3 regions of the Streptomyces sp. NPDC058576 genome follow, and region 2 is predicted to be linked to each of the others. Evidence: riboswitches for the same ligand, from Rfam matches in the RefSeq annotation. Region 2 holds a riboswitch; each other region holds the start of a gene.
What was found. A riboswitch is a leader RNA that binds a small molecule or an ion and turns the genes downstream of it on or off. The one in region 2 is predicted to bind cobalamin.
Positions count from the first base shown of each region.

Region 1: it holds a riboswitch for cobalamin, as region 2 does, so the genes downstream of both, ACFWRV_RS24950 (ABC transporter substrate-binding protein) here and ACFWRV_RS24155 (cobalamin biosynthesis protein) in region 2, are expected to answer to the same signal.
Region 3: it holds a riboswitch for cobalamin, as region 2 does, so the genes downstream of both, metE (5-methyltetrahydropteroyltriglutamate--homocysteine S-methyltransferase) here and ACFWRV_RS24155 (cobalamin biosynthesis protein) in region 2, are expected to answer to the same signal.

Region 1 covers NZ_JBHXPF010000039.1:64,682-71,365, forward strand. The annotation lists gene ACFWRV_RS24925 (PLP-dependent cysteine synthase family protein) at 1-870, opposite strand, end outside; gene ACFWRV_RS24930 (MoaD/ThiS family protein) at 870-1,157, opposite strand; gene ACFWRV_RS24935 (putative leader peptide) at 1,269-1,382, opposite strand; gene ACFWRV_RS24940 (ABC transporter ATP-binding protein) at 1,452-2,249, opposite strand; gene ACFWRV_RS24945 (FecCD family ABC transporter permease) at 2,281-3,321, opposite strand; gene ACFWRV_RS24950 (ABC transporter substrate-binding protein) at 3,318-4,319, opposite strand; cobalamin riboswitch at 4,357-4,554, opposite strand; gene ACFWRV_RS24955 (Mov34/MPN/PAD-1 family protein) at 4,568-4,990, opposite strand; gene ACFWRV_RS24960 (amino acid permease) at 5,200-6,654, opposite strand.
Region 2 covers NZ_JBHXPF010000037.1:53,635-61,317, forward strand. The annotation lists gene ACFWRV_RS24145 (putative cobaltochelatase) at 1-674, opposite strand, end outside; gene ACFWRV_RS24150 (cobyric acid synthase) at 671-2,470, opposite strand; gene ACFWRV_RS24155 (cobalamin biosynthesis protein) at 2,514-3,494, opposite strand; cobalamin riboswitch at 3,632-3,764, opposite strand; gene ACFWRV_RS24160 (hypothetical protein) at 3,914-4,144, opposite strand; gene ACFWRV_RS24165 (anion permease) at 4,157-5,422, opposite strand; gene ACFWRV_RS24170 (class II aldolase/adducin family protein) at 5,698-6,357, shown strand; gene ACFWRV_RS24175 (alpha/beta hydrolase) at 6,469-7,596, shown strand.
Region 3 covers NZ_JBHXPF010000032.1:665-8,347, forward strand. The annotation lists gene ACFWRV_RS21970 (lysine N(6)-hydroxylase/L-ornithine N(5)-oxygenase family protein) at 1-839, opposite strand, end outside; gene ACFWRV_RS21975 (pyridoxal phosphate-dependent decarboxylase family protein) at 910-2,493, opposite strand; gene ACFWRV_RS21980 (Imm49 family immunity protein) at 2,661-3,617, opposite strand; gene metE (5-methyltetrahydropteroyltriglutamate--homocysteine S-methyltransferase) at 3,746-6,070, opposite strand; cobalamin riboswitch at 6,234-6,449, opposite strand; gene ACFWRV_RS21990 (hypothetical protein) at 6,771-6,968, shown strand; gene cobF (precorrin-6A synthase (deacetylating)) at 7,069-7,683, opposite strand, start outside.

The sequences.
Region 1 (6,684 bases), on a different contig from region 2:
CCAGCCGCCGTCCGCGACGACGAAGACGATGTCGGCGCTCTCCCCCGCCTTGACCGCCTTGTTGCCCACGCCGATCGCCGCGTGGAGGGCTGCGCCGGTGGAGACGCCCGCGAAGATGCCCTCCTGCTGGAGGAGTTCGCGGGTGCGGGTGACCGCGTCCGCTGAGCCCACCGAGAAGCGGGTGGTGAGGACCGAGGCGTCGTACAGCTCGGGGACGAAGCCCTCGTCGAGGTTGCGGAGGCCGTAGACCAGGTCGTCGTAGCGCGGTTCGGCGGCGACGATCTGGATGCCCTCGCGGTTCTCGCGGAGATAGCGGCCGACGCCCATGAGGGTGCCGGTGGTGCCGAGGCCCGCGACGAAGTGGGTGATGGACGGGAGGTCGGTGAGGATCTCCGGTCCGGTGGTGGCGTAGTGGGCGCCCGCGTTGTCCGGGTTGCCGTACTGGTAGAGCATCACCCAGTCCGGGTGCTCGGCCGAGAGCTCCTTCGCGACGCGGACGGCGGTGTTGGAGCCACCTGCGGCCGGGGAGGAGATGATCTCGGCGCCCCACATGGCGAGCAGGTCGCGCCGTTCCTGCGAGGTGTTCTCCGGCATGACGCAGACGATGCGGTAGCCCTTGAGCTTGGCCGCCATGGCGAGCGAGATGCCGGTGTTGCCGCTGGTGGGCTCCAGGATGGTGCAGCCGGGTGTCAGCCTGCCGTCCTTCTCGGCCTGTTCGACCATGTGGAGCGCGGGGCGGTCCTTGATCGAGCCGGTGGGGTTGCGGTCCTCCAGCTTGGCCCAGATGCGGACGTCCTCGGACGGGGACAGCCGCGGAAGGCGGACGAGGGGGGTGTTCCCCACGGCCGCCAGCGGGGAGTCGTACCGCATCAGCGCATGCCGCCGGCGACGGCCGGGAGGATGGTGACGTTGTCGCCGTCGCTGAGCTTGGTGGAGATGCCGTCGAGGAAGCGGACGTCCTCGTCGTTGAGGTAGACGTTCACGAAGCGGCGGAGCTGTTCGCCGTTCGCACCGTCGACGATGCGCTCACGGATGCCGGTGTGGCGGCTCTCCAGGTCGGCGAAGAGGTCGGCGAGGGTGTCCCCGTTGCCTTCGACGGCCTTCGCGCCGTCGGTGTAGGTGCGGAGGATGGTCGGGATGCGGACCTCGATGGCCATGGCGTGGGCTCCTGTCGAAAGCGGAGAGGTGGCGTGGGGCGCGCGTTTCTGCCCCCGCGCAGGGGGTGGTGCGTGTGGTGGGCGCGCGGACCGCGGCTCAGGCCGGGCGGCTCACGGGCAGGCTGCGGTGGGACAGATCGCGCTGGCGAGCCTGCACAGGTCGACGTGCAGCCGCGCGACGAGCAGCGTGCCCGGCGTCTTGTTGCTCACGTCATGGGGAACCATGCGGGCATCGTATCGATTCCCTGTGCGGAAACCCGAGTGTGATCCCACATGGTGGATGGTGAGCGACCGCTATATGGACCGGGTGGGGCTGTCGGTCCCTTCCGGAAGGTAGACGACCGTGGGGGCGCCGGTCTTCGGGTGGGCGCTGACCTCGGCGGCGACGCCGTACACCTCGCCGAGCAGATCGGCCGTGAGGACCTCTTCGGGGGTGCCGGAGGCGACGACGCGGCCGTCCATGAGGACGTAGAGGCGGTCGCAGTAGTAGGCGGCGAGGTTGAGGTCGTGCAGGGCGAGGAGGTTGGTGGTGCCCAGGTCGCGGACCAGGGAGAGGATCTCCAGCTGGTAGCGGATGTCCAGGTGGTTGGTCGGCTCGTCCAGGACGACGAGGGAGGGCTGCTGGACCAGGGCGCGGGCGACCAGGGCCCGTTGGCGTTCGCCGCCGGAGAGGGAGGAGAACGTACGGGGTTCGAGCGCGGCGATCCCGACCCGGGCGAGGGCCTCGGTGACCAGGTCGGTGTCGGCGGCGGTGTCGGCCTCCCAGAACCGTTTGTGCGGGGCGCGGCCCATCGCGACGACCTGGCCGACGGTGAGCTCGAAGCCGGCGTGGCCGTCCTGCGGGACGGTGGCGATGCGCTGGGCGCGGGCCTTCACGGGGAGGGTGGCGAGGTCGTCGCCGTCGAGGAGGACCCGGCCGTGGGTGGGGCGCAGGGTGCCGTAGACGCAGCGCAGGAGGGTGGTCTTGCCGCTGCCGTTGGGGCCGACGAGGCCGACGGTCTCGCCGTCGGCGGCGGTGAGGTCGACGGCGTCGACGAGGTGGCGGCCCTCGCCGGTGCCGTACGAGAGTGCCTCGGTGCGCAGGGTGGTCACGGGCGGGCTCCCTCGGGAGTACGTACGGTCGTCATGCGGGTGCTCCCTCGGGTCTGCGCCGCAGCATCCAGAGGAAGAACGGGCCGCCGGTCAGCGCGGTGAGCACGCCGACCGGGATGTCCTGCGGGGCGGCGAGCGTCCGGGCGGCCAGGTCGGCGAGGACCAGGAACACCGCCCCGCCGAGCGCGACGACCGGGAGCAGTGCGCGGTGTGCGGCGCCGACGGCCATCCGGGCCATGTGCGGGACCATCAGCCCGACGAAGCCGATCGCCCCGCTGTACGCGACGAGCGCCCCGGTCATCAGCGAGGCGAGGACGAAGACGGCGGCCCGGAAGCGGGCGGTGTCGAGGCCGAGGACGGTCGCGCCCTCCTCCCCCACCAGGAGCAGGTCGAGCGGGCGGGCCAGGGTGAGGAGGACCGCGGTGCCGATGACCAGGGTGGTCGCGGGGAGCGCGAGCATGTCCCAGCGGGCCGCGCCGAGGCCGCCGAGGGTCCAGTAGAGGACTTCCTGGAGGTGGTCGGCGCGGGCGGAGGTGACCAGGATCAGGCTGGTCAGGGCGGACAGGATGTAGGAGACGGCGACGCCGGCGAGGACGAGCCGGTTGGTGGTGAGGCCGCCCCCGCCGCGCGCCAGGGAGTAGACGAGGAGCAGCGAGAGGAGTGCGCCGGCGAAGGCGGCGGCGGGGATCGTGACGGTGGTGGCGAGGGTGGCGCCGATGCCGAGGACGATCACCAGGACCGCGCCGGTGGAGGCTCCGGAGGAGACGCCGAGGAGGAACGGGTCGGCGAGCTGGTTGCGTACGAGGGCCTGGAGGACGGTGCCGATGACGGCGAGCCCGGCGCCGACGACGATGCCGAGCAGGACCCGGGGCAGCCGGACGTCCAGGACGATCGTGCGGAACGGGCTCGCCTCCGCCCGCCCGGTCAGGATGTCGAGGACCTGGCCGGGCGGGATGCGGACGGAGCCGAGGGCGAGGGCGGCGAGCACGGCGACGGCGAGGAGCGCGACGAGGACGCCGAGCACCAGGGCGTAACCGAGCGGCCGCCGCGGTGCGGAGGCGCGGCAGGTCACGAGGTGGAGGCCGCCGGGTGGAGCTGGGCCGCGAGCTTGTCGACGGCGGCGGGCACCCGGACGCCGAGTACGGCGTCGGAGAGCGGCATGACCGCGAAGCGCTCGTTCTTGATGGCGGGGACGTCGGCGAGGGCCGGGTCGCTCAGGAGGCGCTTCTTCTTCTGCTCGACGGTGGTGGCGCCGTAGTCGTAGATCACGATGACCTCGGGCCTGCGGTCGACGACGTTCTCCCAGGAGGCGTCGCCGAAGGGCTTGTCGAGGTCGGCGAAGACGTTGGTGCCGCCGGCCCGTTCGATCAGCTCGTTGCCGATGCCCTCGCCGCCCGCGGTGAAGGCGGTCTTGTCGCCGCTGTCGTAGACGAAGACGGAGACCGGCTTCAGGTCGGCCAGCTTCTTCGCGGTGGCGGCGTTGTCGGCCTTGGCCTGCTTGATCCAGGCTTCGGCGCGGTCGGCGACGCCGAAGGTGCGGCCGACCTCGCGGATCTCCTCGTAGAGGGTGTCCATGGGCTGGTCGCCCTTGGTGCAGCTCTCGGTGTTGAGGCGGGTCTCGATGCCGGACTTGTCGAACGCCTCGCGGCCGCGGCCGTCGGAGGCGGTGAAGGCGCTGCCGTAACCGCCGTAGACGAAGTCGGGGTTGGCGGCGAGGACCTGCTCGTAGGAGGGGTACTCCTTGGCGAGGACGGGAACGGAGGCGTAGTCCTTCGCGTACTTCGGCAGGACCTGGTCGTCGAGGTAGGCGGTGCCGACGAGGGACTTCTTCAGGCCCAGTTCCAGCATGATCTCGGTGACGTGCTGGTTCATGGTGACGACGCGCTTCGGCGGGGCCTTGTACGTGGTGGTGACACCGCAGTTCTTGACGGTGTACGGGAAGCCGTCGCTCTTCGCCGCGGCCTTGTCCCCGGTGGCGGCGTCGCCGGAGGAGTCGGAGGAGGAGCAGGCGGTGAGGGCGAGCGGGAGCAGCACGGCGGCGGCTATGAGCGCGGGGGTGCGCCGGGACATGGCGGGGCCTCTCCGGGGGATTTCCGCGTCCCCTGGTCGATGCGAGAAGGCGGCGGGCCAGTTCCTGGCTTCCGGGCCGCCCTCCGGTGCGGTTCGTCCTGTCGGGGACGCGTCCGCGCGGGAGGGGGCCCGGTCACAGTGGCGGGACCGTGCCGGATTCGCACCGGCTTCCTGGTTCCTGCTGCCTTGATGGGTTCGGGGTGCAGTGTGCCAGACCCGTACGGCGGCCCTACTGGCCGCCCGGGGGCTCAGTACGCCTCGACGACCTGCACGTCTTCCTCGGTGATCTCGCCGTCCACGATGCGGTACGAGCGGAACTGGAAGGGGCCCGAGCCGTCGGTGTCGGCGGTGGAGACCAGGACGTAGTGGGCGCCGGGCTCGTTGGCGTACGTCACGTCGGTGCGGGAGGGGTAGGCCTCGGTCGCCGTGTGCGAGTGGTAGACGATCACGGGTTCCTCGTCGCGGTCGTCCATCTCGCGGTAGAGCTTGAGCAGGTCGGCCGAGTCGAACTCGTAGAACGTGGGCGAGCGGGCGGCGTTGAGCATCGGGATGAAGCGCTCGGGGCGGTCCGTCCCGGCCGGGCCCGCGACCACTCCGCACGCCTCGTCGGGGTGGTCGGCGCGGGAGTGGGCGACGATCTGGTCGTAGAGCGTCTGGGTGATGGTCAGCATGGCGCCAGGATAAGACCGACCGGGAATGGGGGGGGTGGGAGAAGGAGCGGGGCTGGGTGCGTGCGGCTGCAAGGCGGAGGATTGAGGCAGGCGGCCCCTCGCGTACCGATGGGTGGTACGCGAGGGGCCGCATGCTGGACGCCGTCGGCCTTTGGGGCGGCCGGGGGCGGTCCGGGAGGAGGGGGCGGTCGTGGGGCCCGCCCTCGGGGTCAGCGGGTCCCGGTGGAGGTCTTCTCCGGGGCCGACGGGGTGCGCGCCTGGAGCACCCGGTAGGAGACGAAGAGGATGAGCGCCCACAGCGGTGCGCAGTAGAGCGAGATCCTGGCGTCCTTGTCGATCGCCATCATCACGATGACCATGCCGATGAACAGGAGCGCGAACCAGCTCGTGTACGGGGCGCCGGGGGCCTTGAACGAGGACTGCGGCAGCAGACCGGCGTCGGCCTTGCGGCGGTATCGGATCTGGCTGATCAGGATCATGATCCAGGCCCACATGCCGGAGATGGTCGCGAAGGAGACGACGTAGTTGAACGCCTCGCCCGGCCACTGGTAGTTGATCCACACGCCGACGAGCATCAGGGCGGCGGAGAACGTGGTGCCGACCAGCGGCAGGCCGTTCTTCGTCAGCTTGGTGAAGGCGCGGGGGCCCTGGCCGTTGAGCGCGAGGTCGCGGAGCATGCGGCCGGTGGAGTACATGCCGGAGTTGCAGGAGGAGAGCGCCGCGGTGAGGACGACGAAGTTGACGATGGCCGCGCCGACGCCGAGCCCCATCTCCTCGAAGGCCTTCACGAACGGGGAGACGCCGGGCTTGAAGGTGGACCACGGCACGACCGAGAGGATCATGATGAGCGCGCCGACGTAGAAGACGGCGATGCGCCACGGCACGGTGTTGATGGCCTTGGGCAGCACGGTCTTGGGGTCCTTGGACTCCCCGGCGGTGACGCCGACGAGTTCCACGGCGAGGAAGGCGAACATGACGATCTGGAGCGTCATGAGCGTGCCGGTGATGCCGTGGGGGAAGAACCCGCCGTCGTTCCAGAGGTTGGAGACGGTCGCGGTGTCGCCGGCGTCGGAGAAGCCGATGGTGAGGACGCCCGCGCAGATCAGGATCATGCCGATGATGGCGGTGACCTTGACCATGGAGAACCAGAACTCCAGCTCACCGAAGAGCTTCACGGAGATCAGGTTGGCGCCGTAGAGAATGATGGTGAAGACCAGGGCGGACAGCCACTGCGGAATGTTCCACCAGTACGTCATATAGGTGGCGGCGGCCGTGACTTCGGTGATTCCGGTGACGACCCAGAAGAGCCAGTAGGTCCAGCCCGTCACGAATCCGAAGAACGGGCTGATGAATTCACGGGCGTACTCCGAGAAGGAGCCGGAGACCGGGCGGTACATGAGCAGTTCGCCCAGGGCCCGCATGATGAAGAAGATGACCAGGCCCGCGACGACGTAGGCCAGGATGAGGCTGGGCCCGGCCCGGTCGATGGCTTTGCCCGCGCCGAGGAAAAGCCCCGTGCCGATGGCTCCGCCGATGGCGATCATCTGAATCTGACGAGCTCCCAGACCGCGCTGGTATCCCTCGCCGCTGGTTCCGGCGTCCCCGGCATTGCCGCCGGGCTGACCCTTGTCGACCTGTCCCTCGTCGACCTGCGCCGATGTCATGGTGGTGCGCCTTTCTCCACGCCGATCCGC
Region 2 (7,683 bases):
TCGGGATCGTCGTCGTACGCGAGCCGGCGCCGCACGACCTCGACCCGCTCGTCGGTGTCCCGGGACGCGGCCACCTCCACGGTCAGCCCGAACCGGTCCAGCAACTGCGGCCGCAGCTCGCCCTCTTCCGGGTTCATCGTCCCGACCAGCAGGAACCGCGCCGCATGCCGTACGGAGACGCCTTCGCGCTCGACGTACGAAGCGCCCATGGCCGCCGCGTCCAGCAGCAGGTCCACCAGGTGGTCGTGGAGCAGGTTGACCTCGTCGACGTACAGGATCCCGCGATGCGCGTCGGCCAGCAGCCCCGGTTCGAACGCCTTCACGCCCTCCGAGAGCGCCCGCTCGATGTCCAGCGCCCCCACGAGCCGGTCCTCGGACGCGCCGACGGGCAGCTCGACGGTCCGCGCCGCACGCGACACACCGGCGGTCTCCGCGTGCGGCCCGTCGGGACACGCCGGATCGGGGGAGACGGGATCACAGGAGAACCGGCACCCCGGCACGACGGAGACCTCGGGCATGAGGGCGGCGAGGGCCCGCACGGCGGTGGACTTGGCGGTCCCCTTCTCGCCCCGCACGAGCACTCCGCCGACGGCCGGACTGACGGCGTTGAGCAACAGCCCGAGCCGCAGGTCGTCCTGCCCGACGATCGCGGTGAAGGGATACGGCGTACTCACTTGGCCTCCTGGTCGACATGCTGTCCAGCTTGTTGCCCGAGCCCGGCGGCCCCGGCAACTTCCAGCCCCTCGCCTCTCGGCGCAGCGGCCCCGGCAACTTCAAGCCCCTCGCCTCTTGGCGCAGCGGCCCCGGCAACTTCAAGCCCCTCGCCTCTTGACGCAGCGGCCCCGGCAACTTCAAGCCCCTCCGGCGATTGAGGAGCGGGGTCCGGGGCAGCGCCCCGGCTCTCCGGAGCACCCGCACCCGCACCCGCACCCGCACCCGCACCCGCACCCGCACTCGGCAGGGCCGGCGCCCCCGGCGGCACGAACGGCAACCCCCCAGGCGCACCCCCCTCGATCAACCGCCACAACGCATCCGTGTCCGCGTGCTCCTCCACCAGATCCCCGAGCCGATCCAGCTGCTCCTCCCGCAGCACCCCGAAACTCGTGTCCGGCGCCGGCACGAACCGCCGCCCGGCGGCCCGGGCCACTTCCTCCAGGAACCGCCGCCGGAACGCGTCGCTCTCCAGCGACCCGTGCCAGTGCGTCCCCCACACCGCCCCCACCCGGCACCCGTCGAGGAACGGTTCCCCGCCCCGCACATCGGCCACCCCGTGGTGGATCTCGTACCCCTCCACCGGCTCGCCGAGCGCCGAACCCACCGGCCGCGCCAGCGTCTTGTCCCGGTCGAACCGCACCCGTACGGGCAGCAGCCCCAGCCCGTCCACGACCCCCGCCCGCGACTCGACCTCGTCCTCGATGCGCTCACCGAGCACCTGGAACCCGCCGCAAATCCCCAGCACCGGCCGGCCCTCCGCCGCCCGCCGCACCAGCGCGTCCGCGAGTCCCCGCTCGCGCAGCCAGGCGAGGGCCTTCACCGTGCCGCGCGTGCCGGGCACGATCACCAGGTCGGCGTCGGCCAGCTCCTCCGCCCGGTCCACGAACCGCACGACGACGCCCGGTTCGGCGGCCAGGGCGTCCACGTCCGTGAAGTTCGACATCAACGGCACCGCGCAGACCGCGACCCGCAACACGTCTTCCCCCTGAGGCGGCGCGACGACCGACTCCCGTACGGCACCCCGCAGAGACACCCGCAGGCCGTCCTCCTCGTCGATGCCGAGCCCGTGGGCGTACGGCAGCACCCCGTAGGTCCGACGCCCGGTCAGGCCGTACAGCATGTCCAGGCCCGGCTCCAGCAACGAGACGTCTCCCCGGAACTTGTTCACCAGGTAGCCCGCGACCAGCGACTGGTCCTCCGCGCTCAGCAGCGCCGTCGTGCCGAAGAACGAGGCGAACACCCCGCCCCGGTCGATGTCCCCGACCACCAGCACGGGGAACCGCGCGGCCCGCGCGATCCCCATGTTCACGATGTCGGTCCGCCGGAGGTTGATCTCGGCGGGGGACCCCGCCCCCTCGCAGATCACCGCGTCGTACGTCGACCGCAGCTCCGCCAGACAGTCCGTGACCGTCCCGAGCAGGGCCTCCTGACGGCCCCCGTGGTACCCCCGGGCGCTCATCTCGCCGACCGGCTTCCCCATCAGGACCACCTGGCTGGAGCGGTCGCTGCCGGGCTTCAGCAGCACCGGGTTCATCAGAGCCGTCGGCTCCACCCGGGCGGCCTGCGCCTGCATCGCCTGGGCGCGCCCGATCTCCGCGCCCTCACGGGTCACGAAGGAGTTGAGGGACATGTTCTGCGCCTTGAAGGGCGCGACCTTCACGCCCCGGCGCACCAGCCAGCGGCAGATGCCCGCCGTGACGACGCTCTTGCCCGCGTCCGAGGTCGTTCCCGCGACCAGCAGCCCGCCGCCACTCATGCCCGTCCCCGTTCCCGTACCGCACTCCACCGTGTCGTACCGCTCATGCCCGCCCCCGCTTCCGCGCCGCGACCGATCGCCGCGCGACCAGGCGTCCCGCCGCCAACCGCCCCGCCACGCACACGCCCAGCGCCAGCGCATTCACCCGGCGCGAAAGCAGCACCGCGCGCTCGATGTCCGCGCCTCGCACCTCCCGCCCGGCCGCCCCGTTCAGCACCGGCCGGTGCTCGACGCGCCCCGCGTACGCCAGCGTCCCGCCGAGCCGTACGCCGAGCGCCCCCGCGAACGCGGCCTCCACCGGCCCCGCGTTCGGGCTCGGGTGACGGTGTGCGTCGGCCTTCCAGGCGCGTACGGCTTCCCGGGGCCGCCCGCCGCCCACCACGGCCAGCGCGGCCGTCAACCGGGCGCCGGGCCACCCCACCACGTCGTCCAGGCGCGCCGAGGCCCAGCCGTAGCGGCGGTAGCGGGGCGACCTGTGGCCGACCATCGCGTCGAGCGTGTTCACCGCCCGGAACCCGACGAGCCCCGGAACCCCGCCGATCGCCCCCCACACCAGCGCGCCGACGACTGCGTCCGAGGTGTTCTCGGCGACCGACTCGACGACCGCGCGGGCCATCCCCGGCCCGTCCAGGGAGTGCGGATCGCGCCCGCACAGATGCGGTAGCCGCTCCCGGGCCACCTCCAGGTCCCCGGCGGCCAGCGCGCCTCCGATGGCGCGGGCCTCCCGGCCCAGCGACGTACCGCCGACGACGGACCACGCGGTGGCGGCGGTCAGCGCGACGGCGAGCGCCGGGCGTCCCCGCACGGCGCGGGCGGTCAGCGCGGCGGCTCCCACGGCGCCTCCGGCGCAGACGAGGGTGTGCAGCGCGCCCCGGCCGCGGTCGTCACGCCACAGCACGGACTCGACCCGCGCGGCGGCGCGGCCGAACGCGGCGACGGGGTGGCCCCTGCGGGGGTCGCCGAGCAGCGCGTCGGCGATCAGCCCGGTGGTGGCGCCGTACGCGAAGACACGGTCCGCACGCACGGCTCAGCCCGTCGCGGAAAGAGGCGTTCCGGCACGAAGGGGGGCGGGAATCGGCGCAGGAGACGGCGCACGGCGGCCGGGCATGGTGTAGGTCCTCACTCAGGGTCCGCGCCCTGGTTCGACGTGACCGGCGACGAGAGTCTCCTGGCTCCCGGATCCGCAGTTCCCCCGGCCTTCCAGCCCGCGTGCCGCGAGCCGTGACGTCCGGTGTGGGGGAGTGCTCCCCGGTGACAGTGGCGGGACCGCGCCGGATTCGCACCGGCTTCCTCTGCTGTCGCCGTAAATGGCTCCGGCAGTCCACCACGCCCCGAGAACAGTCGTCAACTCGCTGTTGACCTGCGGGGCTCCACTGTGGGCGGACGCACATCGGGCCGGACACACGAGGGTGTGTCCGGCCCGAAGGAGTGCGCTGTGCGGGGTCAGGCGACGATCAGGTAGATCCCGTACGAGACCGCCGCCACGCACAGCCCGAAGCAGGCGTACGCGCCGGTGCGCGCCAGCGCGACCGATCCGCCGGAGGCGCTGCTTCCGGCCGTCGCGGACTGCTTGGAGAGGGCGACGATGCCCAGGGTGAAGAGGCCGACCAGCGCGACGGTGACCACGAGACTGACACCGAAGACGGAGGCGAGAGCTGCCCAGTCGATTTTCATGCGGATGTGTCCTTACACCTTGGCCGGCGGCCGGGCCGGGTCGTCGGGCGCCGAGGCCGGGGCCGGGATGGTGGTCATGAGCTCGGCGGCCGGGCCGCCGATGGGCGGCGGCTGGACCGCGGCGATGGCGGTGGTGACGACGCCCTGGCGCTCGTCGTCACCGCCGTCCGTGTCGTTGACGTTGGTGTGGTCGACCGGCTGCCGGCGCGAGGCCAGCCAGATCGCGAAGGAGCCGCCCACGAGCAGGATCGCGGTGACGGTGATGCCCCACGTGCCCTGCTTGGTCAGGAACTCGGCGCCCGCGCCGACCAGACCCGCGGCCGGCAGCGTCAGACCCCAGGCGATGAACATCCGGGTGGCGGTGGACCAGCGGACCACGCCTCCCTTGCGGCCGAGACCCGCGCCCATCACGGCCCCGGAGCAGGACTGCGTGGTGGAGAGCGAGAAGCCGAGGTGCGAGGAGGCCAGGATGACGGTCGCCGCACTCGTCTGGGCGGCGAAGCCCTGCGGCGGCTGAAGGTCGGTCAGGCCCTTGCCCATGGTGCGGATGATGCGCCAGCCACCGAGGTACGTACCGAGCGCGATGGCGACACCGGCGGAGACGATGACCCACATCGGCGGGTTGGAGCCGGGGGCGAGGACGCCGCCGGTGACCAGGGCCAGCGTGATGATGCCCATCGTCTTCTGGGCGTCGTTGGTGCCGTGGGCGAGCGAGACGAGACCGGCGGAGGCGATCTGTCCGGCCCGGTAGCCCTTGGCCGTCGACTTCAGCTGGTTCGGGTCGGTGACCTTCCGGTTGATCCGGTACGTCAGCCGCGTGGCCAGCATCGCGGCGAGGCCGGCCACCAGCGGGGCGGCGATCGCCGGGAGCAGCACCTTGGTGACCACGGTGCCGCCGTTGATCGACGACCAGCCGGCCGACATCACCGCGGCGCCGATCAGACCGCCGAACAGGGCGTGGGAGGAGCTGGAGGGCAGGCCGACCAGCCAGGTCAGGAGATTCCACAGGATGGCGCCGACGAGCGCCGCGAAGATGACCTCGGTTCTGAGGCCGTCCTCGTTGACAATCCCGCCGGAGATCGTCTTGGCGACCTCCACCGACAGGAACGCGCCGATCAGGTTGAGAACGGCGGACATCGCCACCGCTGTCTTGGGCTTCAGTGCGCCGGTCGAGATGGTGGTCGCCATCGCGTTGGCGGTGTCGTGGAAACCGTTCGTGAAATCGAACACGAGAGCTGTTACGACCACAATCGCAAGCAGCAGCGTGATGTGTTCCATTTACCCAGGCAATCGTTCGACGTCAGTGGCACGTGGACCGTAGGCAACCTGAGTGAACGGAAGATGAACTGAGCAGGGCGTTGCGGTGACCCCAAACGGAGTGGGCCGCCTCCGCTTGTGTGCGGGGGAGGCTGCGCGTGCCTGTGGGGCGGGATGTGGGCGGCCTTTGCCGCCCGTTGGCGAACCTTGCGACCGGCTGTTCGGCACCCGGAAGAGATCCCCGTCACTCCCTTCGTGACGTTCCGGTTGCGCGCCCTCCCCCCTACGCTCGCCCCATGAGCGAGCAGCAGCCGGAATCCGTCGGCCAGGCCTGGCGGGCCGTCGTGGACACAGCCCGTCGGAGCGCGGCGGACGGCCTGGTCGTCGGCACCTCCGGCAACGTCTCCGCCCGCGTCGGCGACCTCGTCCTGGTGACGCCCAGCGGGGTTCCCTACGACCGGCTCGGCCCCGAGGACGCGGTCGGCGTGGACCTGGAAGGGCGCCAGGTCCTCGGGGACCTCGGGCCGACCAGCGAACTCCCCCTGCACCTGGCGGTCTACCGCTCCACCGACGCCGCCGCCGTGGTCCACACCCACGCCGTGCACGCCACCGCCGTCTCCACCCTCGTCACCGAGGTGCCGCTCGTGCACTACGCGGCGGCCATCCTCGGCGGCCCCGTCCGGACCGCCGCCTACGCCCGCTACGGCACCCCGGAGCTGGCCGACGCCATGCTCGAAGCCCTCCGGGGCCGCACCGGCTGCCTGCTCGCCAACCACGGCACCGTCACCTACGGCGACACGCTCGACCAGGCCTACGACCGCACCGCCCAACTGGAGTGGCTCTGCCACCTCTGGCTCACCGCCAGCTCCGTGCCCGGCCGCACCCCGGCCCTGCTCGACACGGCCCAGCTGGCCGAGGTGACCGAAGCGCTCAAGGGGTACGGCCAGCCCGGCTGACCCGAGTCCGGGGCCCCGCGCCCCTGCCCGCCGGGCCGCCGGAGACACGGGAGCTGCCCCGGACGGCCCCGCCCACTGGCACCCCGCCTCCCGCCCCAGGACACTGAAGCGGTGCGCCCGGTAACCGCGACGGCAACGGCCGTCACCACGATCCTCGGCGTCGGTGCGGCAGCGGTCGCGGCCGGCCGGTACGCCAGTGACGTCGCCCTCAGGGCGACGCCCGGACGTCCCCTCCCCGCCGACCGCAGACTCACCGTGCACGACACGGCGGCCGGGCAGGTCACCCTGACCCGTTCCTTCTCGGCGCTGAGGCCCGGCACCTGGGGCCTCGCCGGACCAGGGGTCCACGCGGTCGTCGGGCCGGTCGTCGAAGGGGCCTCCCAGGGCGCCGACACCGTCGTCCGGAGACTGGAGAGCGTCGGCGCCGGGATCCTCGAACCGGGCGCGAAAGTGCGTCTCACCCCCGCCCTGTACGGCGGTGACCCCGGCAGCGACCTCGGCCTGGATCACCAGGAGGTCGAGATCCCCGGCGAGCTCGGGACCCTGCCCGCCTGGTACGTCCCCGGCGGGCGCGAGACCTGGGTCATCACGGTGCACGGCCTCGGCGCCACCCGGTCCCACCCCATGAACCTGATGGGCTTCCTGAACGCCCAGCACTTCCCGGTGCTCGACCTCGCCTACCGGGGCGACCCCGGAGCCCCTCGCCCCGCCGACGGCCTCGGCCACTTCGGCGTCTCCGAGTGGCGCGACCTCGACGCCGCCATCCGCTACGCCCTGCGCTACGGCGCCCGCAACGTGATCGTCCACGGCTGGTCCACCGGTGCCACCATGGCCCTGTACGCCGCGGTCGAGTCCCCGCTCCGCGACCGGATCAGCGGCATCGTCCTCGACTCCCCGGTGCTGGACTGGCCGGTCACCCTGCGCGCCCTGGCCGCCGCCCGCGGAGTCCCGGCGGCCCTGCTGCCGCTCGCCGTCCGCGCCGCCCAGGGCCGGACCGGCATGAGCCCCGCTCCCGTGCTGGAGACCTCCGTACCGGCCTCCCTGCACACCCCGACCCTGATCCTGCACGGCCCCGACGACACGATCGCCCCCTGGCTCTCCTCCCGCGAGTTCGCCGCCCGCCGCCCGGATCTGGTCAGCCTCCACGCCGTGGCCGAGGCTCCGCATGCGTCGATGTGGAACGCCGACCCGGCCCGCTACGAAGAGACCCTGCGACGCTTCCTCACGCCCCTGATGTGAGCCGATGGGGTGAACTCTCCCCCTTGCCGTCGCACCGGAGGAACCTTTCACGTACCGGTGAAACGCCTTCCGTTTGGGCTTTCGGGC
Region 3 (7,683 bases), on a different contig from region 2:
TAGAGCTGCCACTGACGGGGCAGGAGCCGGTCCCGGGTGGCCTGCGGAAGTCCGTGGAAGTAGCGGGTGTAGTCGGGCGTGAACTGCTCCAGGCCGATCTTGCTGTACTCCATGGGCGCGAAGGCCGGCGTACGGGCCAGCCAGGTCAGCGCCTCCGCCCCCTCGGGCCGGGACCGCAGCAGGTCCAGCAGGACTTCGGCGCCCGACTGGCCCGAGCCGACGACGGTGATGTGGCGGGCGGCCAGCAGCCGGTCCCGCTGGGCGAGATAGTCCGCGGAGTGCAGCACCACGGCGGCCGGGTCCCCGACCAGCTCCCGCAGCGGTTCGGGGACGTGCGGCGCCGTGCCGACGCCGAGGGCGAGGTTACGGGCATGGGCGAGCCCGCTCGTGAGCGCTTCCCCGTCGGGGCCGAGGCGGCTGAACTCCACGGCGAACGCGCCCTGTCCGGGGTCCCAGGCGACGGTGTCGACGCGGTGGCCGAAGCGGGTGGAGGGCAGTTCGGTGCTCACCCAGCGCAGGTAGTCGTCGAACTCGGAGCGGTGGATGTGGAAGCGCTCGGCGAAGTAGAACGGGAAGAGCCTGCGGCGGGTCTTGATGTAATTGAGGTAGGACCAGGGGCTGGTGGGCTCGACGAGGCTCACCAGGTCGGCCAGGAAGGGCACTTGCAGCGTCGCGCCCTCGATGAGCAGCCCGGGGTGCCAGTGGAAGGCGGCGCGCTGCTCGTGGAAGGCGGTGCGCAGCCCGGGAACGCCGTCGGCGAGTGCGGCGAGCGAAAGGTTGAAGGGCCCTGCCCCCACCCCCAGCAGATCGAGGGGCGGCGTGCGCGGTCCGGGTGTCATCGGGTTCCTCCGGCGGGGGTCGCTGGGGCGGCGGGGGGTCGTCCCGTACGCGTCGTGCGCATCGTCGACGTCATGGCGACAGCCTTTCCGTCACGGGGGCATCGGTACCTTCGGCCGCCGCGGCTTCGCTCGCCGCACGGTCCGCCGCCGCCGTGACGAGGTCGAGCAGGGGTAGCAGGTCGGCCGTGGCGGCGTTCGGGTGCAGGAGGGTGGCCTTCAGCCAGAGGCGGCTGCGGCCGTCGCCGTCCTCCGCGACCGCCCGGCCGAGGACGGCGCGCCCCTCGGTGAGCAGGGTGCGGCGGACTGCGGCGACCACGGCGTCGCCCGCCTCGTCGGGCAGCCCGTCGGCCACCGTCGGCCGGAACAGCACGGTGCTGATCCCGATGTCGCCGGGCCGGCGGCGCAGTGCCGGGCGCGCGTCGACGGCCCGGCCGAACTCGTGGGCCGTACGCACGCAGTGCTCGACCAGTGTGCCGAGCCCCCGGCGTCCGAGGGCGCGGAAGGTGACCGCCATCTTCAGGGCGTCGGGGCGGCGGGTGGTACGGATCGAGCGGCCCAGCAGGTCGGGGAGTCCGGCCTCGGTGTCGTCGTCGGCGTTGAGGTAGTCGGCGCGCAGGGACAGCGGGGCGAGCATCGCGGCGTCGGCGACGGCCAGCACTCCGGCGGCGACCGGCTGCCAGCCGAGTTTGTGCAGGTCGAACGTTACGGTGGCGGCGTGCTCCAGGCCGGCGAGCTGAGGGGCCAGGCGCTCGCTGAACAGCAGTGGGCCGCCGTACGCGGCATCGACGTGGAGCTGGGCCGTGTGCCGTTCGGCGATGCGGGCGATCTCCGGGAGCGGGTCGATGCGCCCCTCGTCGGTGGTCCCGGCGGTGGCGACGACCAGGAGCGGCGCTCCGGCGAGGCGGGTCAGGGCGCGGTCGAGGGCGGCCGGGTCGATCCGGCCGTTGCCGCAGGGGACGACCGTGGGGGCGGGCAGGCCGAGCATCCAGGCGGCACGGTGGACGCTGTGGTGGACGTTGGCGCCGGTCACCACTCGCAGCGGACCGGGGGCCGACCGTTCCCGGGCGAGGAGCAGGGCGACCAGGTTGGACTCGGTGCCGCCGCTGGTGATGAGCGCGTCGGGGGCCGGGGCCGTGGGGTGGACGAGCCGGGCCAGTGCGGCCGTGGTCAGCTCCTCGATCACACCGGCGGCGGGCGCCTGGTCCCAGGAGTCCATGGAGGGGTTGAGGGCCGCCCCCGCCAGGTCCGCCGCGACGGCCACGGCGAGCGGCGGGCAGTGCAGATGGGCGACGCAGGCGGGGTCGGCCGGATCGGCGGCCCCTTCCGCGACCGCGCGCACGACGTCCCCGAGCGCGGCCTCGGGGCCGACGCCCTCCTCCGGCAGAACCGGGGAGCAGAGGGCCAGGGTGCTCAGGGCCACGGCATCGGGCCCTCCGGCGGGCAGCGGTCCGCCCCGGGCCGGGGCGGCGTTCTCCAGGGCGTCCAGGACGATCGCGGTGAGGGCCCGCAGGTGGTCCGGCCCGTGCGCACCGCCCGCCACGAGGCCTCCCCGTACGTCCTGTGCGCCGGGCCCCGACGGCGTACCGGCACGCGCGCCCGACGCCCCGGCCTGCGCCGGGGGTTCGCCGGGGAGCGGGAGCGGAGGAGGCGGCATGGCGAGGACCTTCGGTCGTGGTGCGGGCGGGCCGTGCGGAAGCGGGTCCGCGCGCGGGGCGACACCGGGGGCGGAGAGATCCACCGCCGGGGATTTGCTGGTTAGGCTAACCTAACTTGGAGGGCGCGAACGACGGGCGGCCCGCCGGGCCCCGGAGGCTGCTTCGCCTACTGGGCAACCGAGTTGCCGGGTCCCGCCTCCGCTGCCCGGCGCAGCGCGTCCGGGGAGCCCAGCAGGTCGGGCGGCAGATAGCGGGAGCCGATGCCCAGCTCCCATCCGTGCACCTGGACGGCGAGGGCGGCCAGGGCGAGGGGGTCGAGCGGCAGCAGGGTGCGGGGCGCGGGAGCGGGTCCCGCACTCTCCCGGTAGGCGTCGAGCCGGTCCGCCAACGCCTGCTCGAACGCGTGCTGTTCGTCGTCGAGGAGCAGGCGCAGAAGGTGCTGATCGGGGGTGAGCGCGCCTACGGCGTCCAGCGCGGCGGCCGCCTGTACCCGCTCGTCGGCATCGGGCTTGCGCAGGGGCACGGTGGGCCGGTGGCGGGGCTGGTGGCCTTCCGCCTCGGCCAGATACGGGCACAGGGCGTCCATCGCGGCGAGGTCCGCCGGGTCCGATGCCGAGGCGAGCGAGGAGTACGGCACCCCTTGGCGGATCGAGGGCGCGAAGTCGTTCCGCAGCAACGGCCCGATCACCCGCTGCCGTTGCCGGACGAGACCGCTGGCGAGGGAGACCGCGAAGAGGTCCAGCCAGGTCCGGGCCGAGGGAGCCTGCGCGTTTGAGAAGGCGACGACGTCGCCGAAGGATATGTCCTCGCTGCTGAGGCTCTCCCCGACCAGGGGGAAGAAGATCTCCTGGTCCCCGTCGGGGAAACAGCCGACGCTCATCTCCCCCAGGTGGCACTCCGCCGCCGTGCTCAGCGCGGAGCGTGCCAGATCGTCGAGCGCGATCCCCTGCCCGGTGCGGGCGGCGACGTGGTCGAGCAGTTCCTCGGCCAGTTCGCGCATCCGCCGCGGGTCCGGATCGTCGTAGCGCATCCGGTGCCACCGCCCCGCGGTACGGCCGACGATGCCTTCCGATGCCTCGCCCAAGCGCCGGATATCCACCTCATGACACGTCACTTCCCGCACGCACGCCGCCCTTTCGTGATCTTCGATCCGGAAGCGGCACGCTATCAGCGGACTCGGACACGCACCGGTCCGTACGGGTGGGGGCCCGGCGCGGGAGCGGCGGTCACCGCTCCCGCACCGGGCCCGGATCACGCCGCGTCGGTGGGCAGCTCGGCGCGGATCTCCCGCGCGGCGGCGACCAGGTTCTCCAGGGAGGTCCGGGTCTCCAGCCAGCCTCGGGTCTTCAGGCCGCAGTCGGGGTTCACCCACAGCCGTGTCGCCGGGATGGCCTCAAGTCCCTTGCGCAGCAGGGCCGCTGCCTCCTCGGTGCTGGGGATGCGCGGGGAGTGGATGTCGTAGACGCCGGGTCCGGCCTCCCGCGGATAGCCGTGGGCGGCCAGTTCGCGGGCGACCTGCATGTGGGAGCGGGCCGCCTCCAGGCTGATGACGTCGGCGTCGAGGTCGTCGATGGCCTGGACGATGTCGCCGAACTCCGCGTAGCACATGTGGGTGTGGATCTGGGTGTCCGGCCGCACGCCTGCGGTGGCGAGGCGGAAGGACTCCGTCGCCCACTCCAGGTACGCGGCGTGGTCGGCGGCGCGCAGCGGGAGCGTCTCGCGCAGCGCGGGTTCGTCGACCTGGATCACCGACGTTCCGTTCGCTTCGAGGTCGTTCACCTCGTCGCGCAGGGCGAGGGCCACCTGGCGGGCGGTGTCGCCGAGCGGCTGGTCGTCGCGGACGAAGGACCAGGCGAGCATGGTGACCGGCCCGGTGAGCATGCCCTTGACGGGGCGCTCGGTCAGCGCCTGCGCGTACGTGGTCCAGCGCACGGTCATCGGCTCGGGCCGCGAGATGTCCCCGGCGAGGACCGGCGGGCGGACGTAGCGGGTGCCGTAGGACTGCACCCAGCCGTGCTGGGTGGCGAGGTAGCCGGTGAGCTGCTCGGCGAAGTACTGCACCATGTCGTTGCGTTCGGGCTCGCCGTGCACCAGGACGTCGATCCCGGCCTTCTCCTGGAAGGAGAGGACCTCGCGGATCTCGTCCTTGATGCGCTCCTCGTACCCGGCCTCGTCGATCCGGCCCGCCCGCAGGTCCGCCCGCGCCGTGCGCAACTCGGTGGTCTGCGGGAACGAGCCGATCGTGGTGGTCGGCAGCAGCGGCAGCCCGAGGTGCGCGCGCTGGGCGGCGGTCCGCTCGGCGTACGGCTGGGAGCGGCGGCCGTCCGCGTCGGTGATGGCCGCGGCACGGGCGCGGACGGCCGGGTCGCGGGTGATCGCGGCGTCGGTGCGGGAGGCCAGGTCGGCGCGGTTGGCGGCGAGTTCGGCCGCGATGGTGTCCGTTCCGGCGGCGAGACCGCGGGCCAGGACGACGATCTCGGCGGTCTTCTGCCGGGCGAAGGCGAGCCAGCGGGCGATCTGCGGGGCGATGTCGGTCTCGGCGGCGGCGTCCAGCGGGACGTGCAGCAGCGAGCTGGAGGCGGAGACGTCGACCCGGTCGGCGAGGCCGAGCAGGGTGCCGAGGGTGGCGAGCGACTTCCCGTAGTCGTTGATCCAGATGTTGCGGCCGTTGACGACACCGGCCACCAGCCGCTTGCCGGGCAGTCCCCCGGCGGCGGCCAGGTCGTCGAGATTGCCCGCGCCGGTCTCGGTGAAGTCGAGGGCCAGCCCGTCGACGGGAGCCTTGGCCAGGACCGTCAGCGCCTGGCCGAGCCGCCCGAAGTAGGAGGCGACGAGCAGCTTGGACCGGTCCGTGAGGCCGCCGAGCTCGCGGTAGGCACGGGCGGCGGCGTTCAGCTCGGCCGGGGTGCGGTCCTGAACGAGCGCGGGCTCGTCCAGCTGCACCCACTCGGCACCGGCCGCGCGCAGGTCCGCGAGGACCTCCGCGTACACCGGCAGCAGCCGGTCCAGCAGGGTCAGCGGCTCGAAGTCCGGGGCCACGCCGGGGGCCGCCTTGGCGAGCAGGAGGTAGGTGACGGGGCCGACCAGGACCGGGCGCGGGGTGTGGCCGAGCGCGAGGGCCTCCTTGAACTCGGCGACCTGCTTGGCCGAGTCGGCGGTGAACACCGTGTCCGGTCCCAACTCAGGCACCAGATAGTGGTAGTTGGTGTCGAACCACTTGGTCATTTCGAGCGGGGCCACGTCCTGCGTGCCGCGGGCCATGGCGAAGTAGCCGTCGAGGGCGTCGGCGCGGACCGCGTCGCGGTGCCGCTCGGGAACAGCGCCGACCATGACACTGGTGTCCAGGACATGGTCGTAGTACGAGAAATCACCGGTCGGCACTTCGTGGACGCCGGCCTCGGCGAGCTGCTGCCAGGTTCCCCGGCGCAGTTCCGCGGCGGTCTGCCGGAGGGCGTCGGCGCTGACGCGGCCCTTCCAGTAGCCCTCGATGGCCTTCTTCAGTTCACGGTTCTGACCCTGGCGGGGGTAGCCGTACACGGTGGCCCGTGCTGCCGCGGCTGCGGGCTTCGCTGTCACGTGACTCTCCTTCGCGAGCGTGTCTGCGGTGCAGATCCCGGGACGGGACGCGGACGCGAAGGGATGACGCATCGGGCGGACACCGGACACGTCGAACCGTGTCCGTCCACCTGATGGTTACGCCGACCCGCCCACGAGGTCACCGAGATCTCCGCACGCGAACGGTCGCGTGCGGGCAACGGGCAGGTCTTCGGACTCGCGGGCACGTCTGCCGGGGCAGACACCTAAAGGCCGTCGCTTCCCAGACCCGGCCGGGCCCAGTGCGTATGACGGCGGTCGTTCCCACTCACCGCTGCGGGGCAGTCCCGGATTCCCACCGGGTTCCCTCTTGCGACACCCTGTCTGGCGGACAGGGCGAACCAGTTGCAGCGGCCAGCCTAGGGGACGACCGCCGGGCGCACACCGTTGTTCACACTTCGGACGGTGATGTGAGACACGCGCCCGCTTCTTCCCGATCGCGCTGAAGACCGGGCCGGGCCACGGAGCGGGGGCGACACGGGTTCCCCCATCGTTCGACTTTTCGCCATCCGCTCCCTGACCTTCGGTCAGGTCGTTCGGCTCGACTGTGCGGAGGCAGTGACCCAGATGTAACCGATTGGCGTAGAGAACGCGGAACCACGGAGCGTCACAAGCCGTTCTTCTTCGCACTACACGGCCGCCGACCCGCGGCGAAGCCGACCGAGGAAAGGGACAACGCCCTATGAAGAAGACAGTCGGGTGGGCCCAGGACGGCGACGACTGGACGATCACCGTGAACGGCACGCTGTATCGCGCGATCGAACGGCCCACGGACGGCCGGGTGCACGACTACCTGGTGAGGGGCGACGACCTGACCGCCGAGTGCCCGAGCCTGGGGCACGGGCTCGGCGTGATCCGGGCGCACGAGACCCGGCGCTGACACCCCGCCGGTCCGACGACGAGGTGCGGAGGCCGCCCGCCGCCCGCGCCTCGACGCGGGCCCCTCGGCGGCCCCGGCAACCGTCAGCGATCAGCCGCCGTCAGTCCGTGCCGCCGACGCCGTCCGCCTCGTCCGGCGTCCGGCGCAGCAGATAGGTGTCCATGATCCAGCCGTGCCGTTCGCGGGCCTCGGCGCGCAGGCGGCTGATGTCGTCGGCCACCTCGTCGAGCGGGCCGGAGACCAGGATCTCGTCGGGGGTTCCGATGTACGCGCCCCAGTGGATCCACAGGCCCCTGCCTGTCAGATGGGTGAAGCTCTCGTGGCCGTCGAGCATCACGACGATGTCGCCGTCGTCCTCGGGGAAGCCCTGGGCCAGCCGCCTGCCGGGGGTGATGTGGATGGGCCGGCCGACCTGGTTCAGGGTGACGCGGTGCCGGGCGGCGAGGGCGGAGACGCTGCTGATGCCGGGGACCACCGCATGGCCGAATTCCACCGTGCCGCGCCCTCGGATGTCGTCGAGGATCGCCAGCGTGCTGTCGTAGAGGGCCGGATCGCCCCACACCAGGAAGGCTCCGCACTGCCCCGGTGCGAGCTCCTCGATGATCAGGCGCTCGCAGATGTCGGCGCGGCGGTGCCGCCAGTCGTGCACCGCCGAGGTGTAGCGCCCGCCGTCCTGCTGGGTCCGGTCGCGCCACGGGTCGTCGGCCTCCACCAC